Regions from separate parts of the Streptomyces sp. NPDC051243 genome, predicted to be linked through region 2. Evidence: riboswitches for the same ligand, from Rfam matches in the RefSeq annotation. Region 2 holds a riboswitch; the other holds the start of a gene.
The links. Region 2 has a riboswitch for glycine ahead of gcvP (aminomethyl-transferring glycine dehydrogenase). Riboswitches for the same ligand answer to the same signal wherever they lie in the genome.

Region 1: linked by a shared signal. The riboswitch ahead of gcvT (glycine cleavage system aminomethyltransferase GcvT) and the one ahead of gcvP (aminomethyl-transferring glycine dehydrogenase) in region 2 are both predicted to bind glycine.

What each region holds. Positions count from the first base shown of each region.
Region 1 covers NZ_JBITES010000012.1:11,853-18,749, forward strand. Annotated here, with positions in the region: gene glyA (serine hydroxymethyltransferase) at 1-1,142, opposite strand, end outside; gene gcvH (glycine cleavage system protein GcvH) at 1,158-1,535, opposite strand; gene gcvT (glycine cleavage system aminomethyltransferase GcvT) at 1,678-2,799, opposite strand; glycine riboswitch at 2,979-3,077, opposite strand; gene ACIBAG_RS29100 (AAA family ATPase) at 3,247-3,921, shown strand; gene ACIBAG_RS29105 (enhanced serine sensitivity protein SseB) at 4,092-4,883, shown strand; gene ACIBAG_RS29110 (enhanced serine sensitivity protein SseB C-terminal domain-containing protein) at 5,069-5,869, shown strand; gene ACIBAG_RS29115 (ABC transporter permease) at 6,232-6,897, shown strand, end outside.
Region 2 covers NZ_JBITES010000020.1:197,715-204,611, forward strand. Annotated here, with positions in the region: gene ACIBAG_RS39555 (molybdopterin-binding protein) at 1-382, shown strand, start outside; gene gcvP (aminomethyl-transferring glycine dehydrogenase) at 499-3,384, opposite strand; glycine riboswitch at 3,561-3,656, opposite strand; gene ACIBAG_RS39565 (PRC-barrel domain-containing protein) at 3,771-4,142, shown strand; partial or broken gene ACIBAG_RS39570 (DNA polymerase IV) at 4,784-6,231, opposite strand; gene ACIBAG_RS39575 (MerR family transcriptional regulator) at 6,496-6,897, opposite strand, start outside.

The DNA of each region.
Region 1 (6,897 bases), on a different contig from region 2:
CCGCGCGTGGCCAGCGCCGGGGTGCCGATGCGCAGACCGGACGTCACCATCGGCGGACGCGGGTCGTTGGGGACGGCGTTGCGGTTCACCGTGATGCCGACCTCGTGGAGACGGTCCTCGGCCTGCTGCCCGTCCAGCTCGGACTCGCGCAGGTCGACCAGGATCAGGTGCACGTCCGTACCGCCGGACAGTACGTTCACCCCCGCCTCACGGGCGTCGGCCGCGGTCAGCCGCTCGGCGAGGATCTTCGCGCCCTCCACCGTACGGCGCTGGCGCTCCTTGAACTCCTCCGACGCGGCGACCTTGAAGGAGACCGCCTTGGCCGCGATCACATGCTCCAGCGGGCCGCCCTGGAAACCGGGGAAGACCGAGGAGTTCAGCTTCTTCGCGAAGTCCTTCTTCGCGAGGATGATGCCGCCGCGCGGGCCGCCGAGGGTCTTGTGCGTGGTGGAGGTGACGACATCGGCGTACTGGACCGGGTTGGGGTGCAGCCCGGCCGCGACCAGCCCGGCGAAGTGCGCCATGTCCACCCACAGGTACGCCTCGACCTCGTCGGCGATCCGCCGGAACTCCGCGAAGTCCAGCTGCCGCGGGTACGCCGACCACCCCGCGATGATCACCTTCGGCCGGTGCTCCTTGGCCAGGCGCTCGACCTCGGCCATGTCGACCAGACCGGAGTCGTCCACGTGGTACGGGACCACGTTGAACTGCTTGCCCGAGAAGTTCAGCCGCATCCCGTGGGTGAGATGGCCGCCGTGCGCGAGGTCCAGGCCGAGGATGGTGTCCCCGGGCTGGGCGAGGGCGAACAGGGCGGCCTGGTTGGCGGAGGCGCCGGAGTGCGGCTGGACGTTGGCGTACTCGGCGCCGAACAGCTCCTTGACCCGGTCGATGGCGATCTGCTCGGCGACGTCGACGTGCTCACAGCCGCCGTAGTAGCGGCGGCCCGGGTAGCCCTCGGCGTACTTGTTGGTCAGGACCGAGCCCTGCGCCTCCATGACCGCGACCGGCGCGAAGTTCTCGGAGGCGATCATCTCCAGGGTGGACTGCTGACGCTCCAGCTCGGCGTCGACCGCGGCGGCGACGGCCGGGTCGAGCTCGTGCAGGGACGTGTTCAGAAGCGACTTGTCGGATGTGGCAGACATATGGGGTACGACTCCTCAGCCGGCGGTGTGGGCGGCGTACTCGTCCGCGGAGAGCAGGTCGGCCGGCTCCTCCGTGACGCGTACCTTGAACAGCCAGCCGCCCTCGAAGGGGGCGGAGTTCACCAGCGCCGGGTCGTTCACCACGTCCTCGTTGATCTCGGTGACCTCGCCGGTGACCGGGGAGTACAGGTCGGAGACGGACTTGGTCGACTCCAGCTCGCCGCAGGTGTCACCCGCGGTCACGGTCGAGCCGACCTCGGGGAGCTGGGCGTAGACGACATCGCCGAGCGCGTTGGCCGCGAACTCGGTGATGCCGACCGTCGCGACGCCGTCCTCGGCGGTCGACAGCCACTCGTGCTCCTTGCTGTAGCGCAGCTGCTGGGGGTTGCTCATGGCCTGAATTCTCCTGTACGCGCGGGAGTGGTGATGAGTGGGGGACTGCTGAGAACGTGTGTGAGCAGCGGAAATGTGCGCAGGGTCACGCACGCGCCGCTGTCAGTCTGTCTTTCCGGCGCTGGATCCGCCGCTTCGAGTGTTACTTCTGCCGCTTGTAGAACGGCAGCGCCACGACCTCGTACGGCTCGTGGCTGCCGCGGATGTCCACGCCGACCCCGGCCGTGCCCGGCGCCGAGTGCGCCGCGTCGACGTACGCCATCGCGATCGGCTTGCCCAGCGTGGGCGAGGGCGCGCCGGAGGTGACCTCGCCGATCACCTCGCCGCCGGCGACGACCGCCATCCCGGCACGCGGGACACGGCGGCCCTCGGCGACCAGGCCGACGAGGACGCGGGGCGGGTTCTCGGTGGCCCGGGTGGCGGCCTCCTGCAGCGCCGTACGCCCGACGAAGTCGCCCTCCTTCTCGAACTTCACCACCCGGCCGAGCCCGGCGTCGAAGGGAGTGAGGGAGGTGGAGAGCTCATGGCCGTACAGCGGCATGCCCGCCTCCAGGCGCAGCGTGTCCCGGCAGGACAGACCGCACGGCACCAGACCGACGCCCTCGCCCGCCTTGGTCAGCGCCTGCCACAGCTCGACGGCGTGCTCCGGCTTCACGAACAGCTCGAAGCCGTCCTCGCCGGTGTAGCCGGTGCGGGCGATGAGGGCGGGGACGCCGGCGACGGTGCCGGGCAGACCGGCGTAGTACTTCAGCCCGTCCAGGTCGGCGTCGGTGAGGGACTTCAGGATGCCGGGGGACTCGGGGCCCTGGACGGCGATCAGCGCGTAGGCGTCCCGGTCGTCGCGGACCTCGGCGTCGAAGCCGGCGGAACGCTCCACCAGCGCGTCCAGCACGATCTGGGCGTTGGAGGCGTTGGCGACGACCATGTACTCGGTCTCGGCGAGCCGGTAGACGATCAGGTCGTCGAGGATGCCGCCGTCGGCCTGGCAGATCATGGTGTAGCGGGCGCGGCCGACACCGACGGAGGCGATGTTGCCGACGAGGGCGTAGTTCAGCAGCCGGGCCGCGTCCGGGCCCGTCACCGTGATCTCGCCCATGTGCGAGAGGTCGAACAGTCCGGCCTTGGTGCGCACGGCGTTGTGCTCGTCGCGCTCGGAGCCGTAGCGAAGCGGCATGTCCCAGCCGGCGAAGTCGGTCATCGTCGCGCCGAGCGAGCGATGCAGGGCATCGAGCGCGGTGTGACGGAGTTCTCCTGTACTGCTCATCGGTCGGTCGTCTCCAAGGGCAAGACATCTCGGGCGAGGTCGTTCCTCCCCATCTGTCATCGGAACCTGAGAGGTTCGCCAGGACCGCCACAGGGACGATCACGGCTTGCACCTTGGGTGGGGTCGCACCGCTTCTCGAAGAGCTCGCAGAGAGGGGGCGGCCCGCTTTTCAGATGTGCCTCGCCCGCGCGGTAACGGGGCCTGAGAGATTCAAGGGAGGGACTTGCTCCTTCGGCGCCCCAGCGATGGACTGCTGAGGACTCTCCCGCGCGGATTCAAACGGCCGGTATGCAGTTGGCGCGCACATCATTGCACGCCGGGCTCGTCTTCGGCAGGGCTGTGTCTGTAACCGGCTTGTGGCAGTAAGCGAACGAAAATGCGAGAGATCATCCATTACCTTCTCTTTACGCTCAGTGGGGAAGGGACTCCTGACCCCGGAGGAGGACGATGACGGTGAACCGCACCACGGCGTACGCCACGACCTCGGGCATCGCGCTGCCCAAGCAGCCCGCGGCCCCCTGTGTCGAAGTCCGCGGCAAGCGCATCCCAGCCGTGGTCCGCGACCTGCGCGAGCGCTCCGGCCGCAGCCCGCACGCCCTGCTCTTCGGCCCCAGGGACCTCGTCGTGATCACCGGCCTGCCCGGCAGCGGCAAGTCCACCCTGATGAAGCGCGCGGTGAAGGGCATCCGCATCGACTCCCAGGACGCCCGGGACCGCTGGGACGCCCGCATGCCCGGCTTCTTCCCCTACGCCCTCTACCGCCCCCTGGTGCGCCTCGCGCACTACGCCGGACTGCGCCGCGCCCTGCGCTCCGGCGAGGGTGTCGTCGTGCACGACTGCGGCACGCAGGCCTGGGTGCGCGGCTGGCTGGCCCGCGAGGCCCGCCGCCGCGGCGGCACCCTGCACCTGCTGCTGCTCGACGTCACCCCGGACACGGCCCTGGAAGGCCAGCGCGAGCGCGGCCGAGGCGTCTCGCGGTACGCCTTCCTGCGCCACCGCAGAGCGGCCGCCCGACTGCTGCGCTCGGTGGAGAAGGGGCACCTGCCCCGGGGCTGCGGCTCGGCGGTGCTGGTCGACCGCTCGGCGGCGGACGTACTGCGCCGGATCGGGTTCACCGGCTGACCGGCCGTATACGTTCGGCGTTCGCGGACCGGCCGGACACGTACTGGACGCCTGCATGTCCGGACACGTACCGGACGCGTGTATGAGTCGCCCTGCCGTGGACCTGCGCGGGCCGGACACCGGATAGCCTTCTGAGCCACAGACGTGGTTCACAGCAGGCGGTCATTGAGATGGACTTCCCAGCGGATCTCCCCGCGGACTTCCCGGCACAGGCGCAGCTCCACCCGCACGGCGGCTGGCCCGGCAACGAGTTGGAGGAGGTGCTCTCGGCCTCCCTCGGCCTGCCGTCGGCGGGCGGCCGGATCATCGAGGTGCTGGGCCGCAGCTTCGTCTGGGTGCCCCTGCCCAACGGCGGCGGCCCGCACAGCGGCCCGCTGGACCTGCCCACGGTGGAGATGGGCGGCCAGGCATACGTCCCCGTCTTCAGCTCCGAGGAACAGTTCCGCCAGGTCGTCGGCTCCCACATGTCGTACACCATCGCCCCCGCCGTCGAGTTCGCCCGCGGCCTGCCCCCGCAGGTGGGCATCGCCGTGAACCCCGACGGCGTGGTCGGCGTCCCCCTGCCCCCCGCCGCGGTGGCCGAGCTCTGCCGGGTGGGCCGCACCCCACTGGACGGCCTCACCTCCGGCGGCCGCGTCAAGCTCTACGAGCCCGACTGGCAGGAGGACCCGGTCGACTTCCTCGCGACGGCCTCGGCCGAGTTCGCGGAGACCGGCGTGATCACGACGGCCCGCCGCTGCCTGGCCGCCATCGAGATGTCCACCCCGGTGATGTTCATAGGCGTGGAACTCTCGGTATGGGACGGCGACTTGCGAGCGGCCCCCATGAACGCCCTGGCCCGAGCCCTGGGCCGCACGCCGGTGCAGTGGCCGGTCAACCTGGTCCTGATGGACGTGGCCCAGGACCCGGTGATCGACTGGCTGCGCCAGAAGGTACGCCCCTTTTATCAGCGGGATTTCTAGACGCCCGTGAGGGCAACGCCGCCAGGGGCGCGGGGCTGTATCGATATGCGGCTCCGCCGCGGGGGCGCGATCACCCCCCACGGCCCGCAGACGGCAGACCGCATCAAGTCCCGAGCTCTCCCCGGCTCTCCCAGCGGAGCGCCTAAGCTGGGCACACAGCCATTTTCCCGAAGGGGCGGTAAATCGTGAGCGCGAGCGGCACTACCTCGACCGGACAGGTCGAGAACATGCTGCGCCAGGTGACCCCCGGGCGCTACGACGCCTACGAGGCCCTCCTGCGCGCGCTCGCGACCCCCTCCACCGGCCAGGTCTGGATGCTGCTGTGGCACGGCCAGGCCGGCTCCCCGGACGCCCAGTACGGAAACATGGAGGTCGACGGCTACGGCTACGCCCCCTGCGTCACCTCCGCCCAGGAGCTGTCGGCCAGCGGCTGGAACCGCAGTTACGAGGTCGTCGACGGAGTCGACGTGGCCCGCACCCTCTACCCGGACCACTACGGCCTGTGGCTGAACCCGCACGCCCCGGGCGGCGGCGTCGGCATCCCCTGGCTCGACCTGCGGCGCATCGCCACGGGCCTGGACCGCCAGCCCGCCGGTCCCCTTCGCCTGTCGGAACCCGGCATCGAGATCCCGCAGTTCTACGCCCTGCTCGCGCAGAACGCCCACCGCACCCCGGCCGTCCGCTCCCTGCGCCGCGCCTGGGTGCAGCCGGCGCTCGGCGCGCCGTATCTCGCCATCGGGCTCGACGTGTACGACACCAGTCCGCCCGCCGTGGACTCGGTGCGCTCGATGATGTCGCAGTCGATCGGCGCCGTACCGGACGGCCTCCCCGTCTCGACCGTGGCGATGTCCGACGAGTACGACCCGGTCGCGATGTGGATGCGCGCCAACGGCCGCCCCTTCTACGACCGCGAGGCGCACGCGGCGGCCCCCGCGCAGGCTCCGGCGGCCGGCTACGGCTACCCACCGGCACAGGGCCGTTACTGATCATCGACCGGCTAACCTACTGTTCAGTCCGCAGCCCGGATGTCGTAGGCGCCCATGGCCCCTCGCTTCGGTTTCACAGGTAGTTCTTCGCGCGTAGATGTGATCGGAAGGTCCCGGTCCGCCCTCATACGCCCCAACTGATGCGCGTCCGGCGGTCGTTACCCGTTGTTCGGATAACGGAACCCCCCAGACAGCATCACGGTTGCGCATCCTTTCCCCGCCAACTCTGGCAACAGATCGCCAAAGCGTTGAAGACTCCCCGCAAGACACGGGCCGGTCGGTCCTGTGTACGAGTTGAAGCAACCGCTACAGCGGCAGCCAGGGGGGTCGGCAACCGCCGGCCGAGAGGGGTCAATCTCACTGTGACGGCACCGATCGAGACCACCGGATCGCAGGCCGAGGCCCAGCCCGAGGCCGTGCTGCAGGGGGTCGAGTCCAAGAAGATCGAGGGTCGCTCTCTCGGGCAGATCGCCTGGACCCGCTTCAAGCGCGACAAGGTGGCGGTCGCGGGCGGCGTCGTGGTCGTGCTGCTCATCCTCGTCGCGGCTCTGTCCCGCCCGCTCCAGGCGCTGCTGGGCCTCGACCCCAACGCCTTCCACCAGGACCTGATCGACCCCAACACCTCGCTGCCCAAGGGCGACTTCGGCGGGATGAGCTGGGACCACCCGCTCGGCGTCGAGCCGAAGTTCGGCCGGGACATCCTCGCGCGCATCCTCGAGGGCTCCTGGGTCTCCCTGGTCGTGGCCTTCGGCGCGACGATCCTGTCCAACGTGATCGGGACGGTGCTCGGCCTCATCGCCGGCTACTACGGCGGACGGGTCGACACCATCGTCAGCCGGCTCATGGACACCTTCCTCGCGTTCCCGCTGCTCCTGTTCGCCATCGCCATCTCCGCGACGCTCCAGGGCGGTGCCTTCGGCCTCGAAGGGCTGCCGCTGCACATCTCCGTCCTGATCTTCGTCATCGGCTTCTTCAACTGGCCGTACATGGGGCGGATCGTGCGCGGCCAGACCCTGGCACTGCGCGAG
Region 2 (6,897 bases):
CACCGCCATCACTCCCGGAGAGGTCATGGCCACGGTCAAGATCCGTCTCGCCGGTGGCCAGGACCTCACCGCGGCGATCACTCTGGAGGCCGTCGAGGACCTCGGCCTGGCCGAAGGCACCCCCGTGAACGCCCTCGTGAAGGCCACGGAGATCTCCCTCGCCACCGCCCCGGTCAAGGGCCTGTCCATCCGTAACCAGCTCCCCGGCACGGTCACCGGCCTCGCCACGGGCGGCGCGATGGCATCGGTCAAGATCGCCGTGGACGGCGCCGATCTGACGGCGGCCATCACCAGGGACGCCACCACCGACCTCGCCCTGTCCCCCGGAGTGCCCGTGGTCGCACTGGTCAAGGCGACGGAAGTAGCACTGACGACGAGCTGAGGCACAGGCGGCACGCAGGCACAGCCGCGAGAACGCCGACGGGCTTCGCCCGGCCGAGCTCGGCCGGGCGAAGCCCGTCTGTCATTCACCTACGTCGGCACGCAAGCCGCTGACCGTCAGTCCTCGTACGCATCCAGCGGCGGGCACGAGCACACGAGGTTGCGGTCACCGAAGGCCTGGTCGATCCGGCGCACCGGCGGCCAGTACTTGTCGGCGGCCGACACACCGGCCGGGAACACGGCCTCCTCACGGCCGTATGCGTGCTTCCACTCTCCGCCCAGCGAGCCGGCGGTGTGCGGGGCGTTGCGCAGCGGGTTGTCCTCGGCGGGCCACTCGCCCGATCCGACCTTCTCGATCTCCGCACGGATGGCGATCATCGCCTCGCAGAACCGGTCGAGTTCGGCCAGGTCCTCGGACTCGGTCGGCTCGATCATCAGCGTTCCGGCCACCGGGAACGACATCGTCGGCGCGTGGAAGCCGTAGTCGATGAGCCGCTTGGCCACGTCGTCGACACTCACTCCGGTCGCCTTGGTCAGCGGCCGCAGGTCGATGATGCACTCGTGCGCTACGAGCCCACCCGGTCCGGTGTAGAGCACCGGGTAGTGCGGCTCCAGGCGCTTGGCGACGTAGTTGGCGGACAGCACCGCCACCTGCGTGGCCCGCTTGAGCCCCTCGCCGCCCATGAGCCGGACGTACGCCCACGAGATCGGCAGGATCCCCGCGGAGCCCCAGGGCGCGGCCGAAATCGGGCCGACGCCCGTCTCGGGCCCGGCGGCGGGCTGCAGCGGGTGGTTCGGCAGATACGGCGCCAGGTGGGCGCGCACGGCGACGGGCCCGACTCCCGGGCCGCCACCGCCGTGCGGAATGCAGAAGGTCTTGTGCAGGTTCAGGTGGGACACGTCCCCGCCGAAGTGCCCCGGCTTGGCAAGCCCCACAAGGGCGTTGAGGTTCGCGCCGTCGACGTACACCTGCCCGCCCGCGTCGTGCACCTGCGCGCAGATGTCGGCGACGTGCTCCTCGAACACACCGTGTGTCGACGGGTACGTGATCATCAGCACCGCGAGTTCGTCCCGGTACTGCTGGATCTTCGCCCGCAGGTCCTCGACGTCGATCTCGCCGTCCTCGGCGGTCTTCACGACGACGACCTTCATGCCGGCCATCACAGCGCTCGCGGCATTGGTCCCGTGCGCCGACGACGGAATGAGGCACACGACCCGCTGCTCGTCGCCGTTGGCCCGGTGGTACCCGCGTACGGCGAGCAGCCCGGCCAGCTCACCCTGCGACCCGGCGTTCGGCTGCAGCGACACCTTGTCGTAGCCGGTGACCTCGGCGAGACGTTCCTCCAGCTCGCGGATGAGCGTCAGATAGCCCTGCGCCTGCTCCGCGGGCGCGAAGGGGTGCAGCTGCCCGAACTCGGGCCAGGTGACCGGCTCCATCTCGGTGGTCGCGTTGAGCTTCATCGTGCAGGAGCCCAGCGGAATCATGCCGCGGTCGAGCGCGTAGTCACGGTCGGCGAGCCTGCGCAGGTAGCGCAGCATCGCCGTCTCGGAGCGGTGCTGGTGGAAAACGGGGTGCGTGAGGTACTCGTCGCCGCGCAGCAGCCCGCCCGGAAGCGCCTCCTCCGTCTGCGCGTCCAGCGCCTCGATGTCCCCCTCGATCCCGAACGCCGTCCATACGGCGGTCAGTTGGGTCCGCGTAGTGGTCTCGTCGCAGGCGATGGACACGTGGTCGGCGTCGACGAGACGCAAGTTGACGCCGTTCTGCCGGGCGGCGGCGACGACCTCGGCGGCCTTCGCGGGCACCCGCACGGTCAAGGTGTCGAAGAAGGCACCGTGCACCACCTCCGCCCCACCCGCCGTGAGCCCCGCGGCGAGGATGGCGGCGTACCGATGGGTCCGCCGGGCGATGCTCTGCAGCCCCTCGGGCCCGTGGTACACGGCGTACATTCCGGCCATCACGGCGAGCAGCACCTGGGCGGTGCAGATGTTGCTGGTCGCCTTCTCCCGCCGGATGTGCTGCTCACGCGTCTGCAGGGCCAGCCGGTACGCCCTGTTCCCGTCCGCGTCCACGGACACGCCCACGAGCCGCCCCGGCAGGCTGCGCGCGAACTTCTCGTGCACGGCCATGTAGCCGGCGTGCGGCCCGCCGAAGCCCATCGGCACACCGAACCGCTGCGTCGTCCCGACCGCGATGTCCGCCCCGAGCTCACCGGGCGACTTCAGCAGCGTGAGCGCGAGCAGATCGGCGGCGACGGTGACGAGCGCACCGAGCTCGTGAGCCTGGTCGATGACCGGCTTGATGTCCCGTACAACACCGGAGGCGCCCGGGTACTGCAGGAGCACGCCGTTGATCTCACGCGCGGCGACGTCGGCCGGAATCCCGCCACTGAGGTCGGCGACGACGACCTCCACACCGGTCGGCTCGGCACGGGTCTCGATCACGGCGATGGTCTGCGGAAGCACATCCGCGTCGACCAGGAACAGCCCCTTCTTGTTCCTGCCCATACGCCGGGACAGGGCCATGGCCTCGGCAGCCGCCGTCCCCTCGTCGAGCAGCGAGGCACCGGAGGTCGGCAGCCCGGTGAGCTCGGCGACCATCGTCTGGAAGTTCAGCAGGGCCTCGAGCCGCCCCTGCGAGATCTCGGGCTGGTACGGCGTGTACGCGGTGTACCAGGCAGGGTTCTCCATGACATTCCGCAGGATGACCGGCGGCGTGAAGGTGCCGTAGTACCCGAGCCCGATCATCGAGGCCAGCACCTCGTTGCGATCGGCGAGCGACCGCAGCTCGGCCAGCACCTCGGCCTCGGTGCGCGCCCCGGGCAGATCGAGCGAGTCGGCGTTCTTGATCACATCCGGCACCGCCGCGGCGGTCAGCTCGTCGAGCGAGCCGTACCCGACCTGGGCGAGCATCTTGGCCCGGGCCTCATGGTCGGGACCGATATGACGCTGCTCGAAGGGAATCCCTTGTTCGAGCTCGGAGAGCGGAATGCGATGGGCGGTCATTGCGGAGGCCTCCTGGTCTGACGCGACCTTCGAGGGGCACCACGGCACGGGTACCCGGACGGCCTCCCCCTCTGTCATCTCAACCTGAGAGCTTCACCGGGTCACCCAAAGGCTCCCGGCTTTCACCGTCGGTGAGAGCGGAAGCCGTCGACACCCGCCCTGCTTTCCAGAGTGACCTCGTCCGTGCGGTACGTGTGCCTGAGAGATTCCGGGGAGGATTTGCTCCTTCGGCGCCTCCGATGGTGTCCGGAGGACTCTCCCGCACGGGGTCAGCAGCCGCTAGCAAGCCTACCAGCGAGGTCAACGCACGGACCTTCGAGTGGCCGCACTCACCAATGTGCCTTTTCGTAGTGCTTACGGATGAGTTGCGACCAAGTGGAGGGCCCGTGCAGACCGACATCGATCCGCGCAACCTGATCGGCCGCAAGGCCTTCGACCGCAACGGCACCAAGATCGGCACCATCGACGAGGTCTATCTCGACGACGCCACCGGAGTGCCGGAATGGGCTGCGATACGCACCGGCCTGTTCTCCCGGGACGCCTTCGTCCCCCTGGAGCCCAGCGAACTCGTAGAGGGCACCCTCCACGTCCCCTTCGACCGCGCCCTGATCAAGGACGCCCCCGACTTCGGCGTAGGCCGCCACCTCTCCCCCGAACAGGAACTCCAGCTCTACCACCACTACGGCCTCGACGTGGCCGCTCCACCCCCCATCCCGGACCGAGACTTCGGCAACTTGGCAGGCAGAGAGGACACCTGACCCACCAGCCAGGCGCCCGCACACCCACCAGCCAGCCATCCCACACACCCACACACCTCGCGGACCCGCCCCCACCCAGCCTGGCGAGCACCCACCCCACCCAACCTGCAGCCCCGCACGCCCACACAACCTGCGAGCACCCACCCCACCCAGCGTGCAAATCCCAGCGCAGCCGCAGGCACCCAGCCCACGAACCCTGCGGACCCAGACCGGCGCGGCTGGCGCGGCCGCTCACAGCCCGCGGCACCCAACCCACCCAGCCTGCCGCTCCCATGCCCGCGCAGCCGCATGCACGCGCCCAGCCCACCCAGCCTGCCCACCGGCGCCCACAGCCCGCCGGCAACCACCCCACGCAGCCTCCCGCACCCACGCCCACACAGCCGCAGGCACCCAGTCCACCAAGCCTGCGCACCCGGGCTCACCCAGCCTGCGGGCACCCCAGCCCTCCCAACCCACCCAGCCCGCGAGCACCCAGCCCACCCAGCCTGCGGGCAGTCGTGCCGCTGGGGCGGCACGGGTGGGCGCAGGCGGCACCCCGCAAGCGCCGGGTCGCGCGACCCACTCCTACCGCAACCACAACCCCGGGAACGCAGCCAAGCCACCAGACGCTCCACGCCCGAACGCGCTCCACGCCCGAACGGTTCACGCCGTGAGCCAGCCGCACCCCCTACCCGCCCGGCATCACACGCGGCGCTACCTCCGAGCTCTCCCCCTCCACCCCCGCCGCCTCCCCCGCCCCCGCACCCCCCGCTCTCCCCGCCACCAACGGCAACGGATCCGCCGCCGCCAACCCCGGATCATCAACCCGAAACGTCCGCACCCGCCCCGGCTCCGACCCAGGCGTCTCGAACCGCACAGTCACCCGCCCCAGCCCACTCCCCTGCACCCACCCATGCCCGTACTCGACGTGCCGCACATCGTGCCCCGCAACCCACCGCCGCTCGACGGGCACAACGTCCCGCTCCTCCTCGCGCTCCTCCCGATCCCCCTCCTCCTCGCTCTGCTCGACCCGCTCCCCCGCCGCCTGCGCGAACAGATCCTCCTGCGTGTAGTCGGCCAAGCCGCTCACCCCGACCCCCAGCAGCCGTACACCCCCCGTCGTGTCCACGGCCTCCAGCAACCGCGCCGCAGCCTCCCGCACCACCGCCGGATCATCCGTAGGCCCACGCAGCGTCTCGGACCGCGTCAGGGTGGAGAAGTCGTACCGCCGCACCTTCAGCACGATCGTCCGCCCGGACAACCCGGCCCCCCGCAACCGCCGCACACAACGGTCGGCCAGCCGCTGCACCTCCAGCCCCACCCGGACCCGGTCATGAATGTCCACGTCGTACGTGTCCTCGACCGACACCGACTTGGCCTCCCGTTCGGCCACCACGGGCCGCTCGTCGTGCGCCAGCGCCATGGCGTACAGGGCGTGCCCATGCGCCTTGCCGAGCAGCCGCACGAGCTCGTCCTCCCCCGCCTCCGCGATCTCGTCGACCGTGTGGATCCCGGCCCGCCGCAGATGATCCCCCGTGGCCGGCCCCACCCCCGGCAACGTCCGCACGGACATCGGCCCGAGCAACGCCCTCTCGGTCCCCGGCTCGATCAACACCAGCCCATCGGGCTTGGCCTCCTCCGAGGCGATCTTCGCCAGCATCTTGGACGCGGCCAGCCCCACGGACCCCGCAAGCCCGGTGGCCGCCCGTATGTCGGCACGCAGCTTCGTCCCCACCAGCCGCGCCGACTGCTCGTCCCACGCCGCTCCCGCGGCCTCCAGATCCACGAACGCCTCGTCCAGACTGAGCGGCTCCACCAGCGGCGACAGCTCCCGCAGCAGCCCCATGACCTGGTCGCTGATCTCGCGGTAGATCCCGAACCGCGGCACGAGATAAGCGGCATTCGGCGCCAGCCGACGCGCCTGAGCCATCGGCATCGCGGAGTGGACGCCGAAGACCCGGGCCTCATAGGACGCGGTGGCGACGACTCCACGCGGCCCGAGCCCGCCCACGATCACGGCTTTCCCGCGCAGGCTCGGCTTGGATGCCTGCTCCACCGAGGCGTAGAAGGCATCCATGTCGAGATGCAGGATCGTGGGCGCGTTTCTCACATCTCCGATGCTGCCTCACGCCACTGACAATCCCCCGCCGCAAAGGCCCAGCCAGTCGACCACCGGCCGGATCGACCACGGGCCCCATCCCGCCCGGCAGCTCCCAAGCCCCGGACGACGGCCGCTCGGACCGCACAGACCAGCCGACCACACCGCCGGTACAACCCATCGGCCCAACCCATCGGCCCAACCCATCGGGCCACCTGGTCAGACCACCGAGCCAACCCCTCGGTGACCGTCCGACCAGGCCGCCCGGCAACCCCCTCAAACCGCTCGATTACGCCGCCGAGCCAGCTCGTCCGCCGGATTGTGCCCGACCAGCGTTTCCCCGGTGTCGATACGCTCCCCGTGCAACTGCGACAAGGCGCTCTCGACGTCCCGCCACACCACACCCACGGCGATCCCGAAGATCCCCTGCCCACCCTGGAGCAGCGCGTGGACCTCGTCAGGCGAGGTGCACTCGTACACCGTCGCGCCGTCGCTCATCAGCGTCATGCGCTCCAGATCACGAAAGCCGCGCTCCCGCAGGTGCTGCACGGCGGTACGGATGTTCTGCAGCGACACACCGGTGTCGAGGAACCGCTTGACGATCTTCAGGACGACGACGTCCCGGAAGCTGTACAGCCGCTGCGTCCCCGACCCGTACGCGGGCCGCACGCTCGGCTC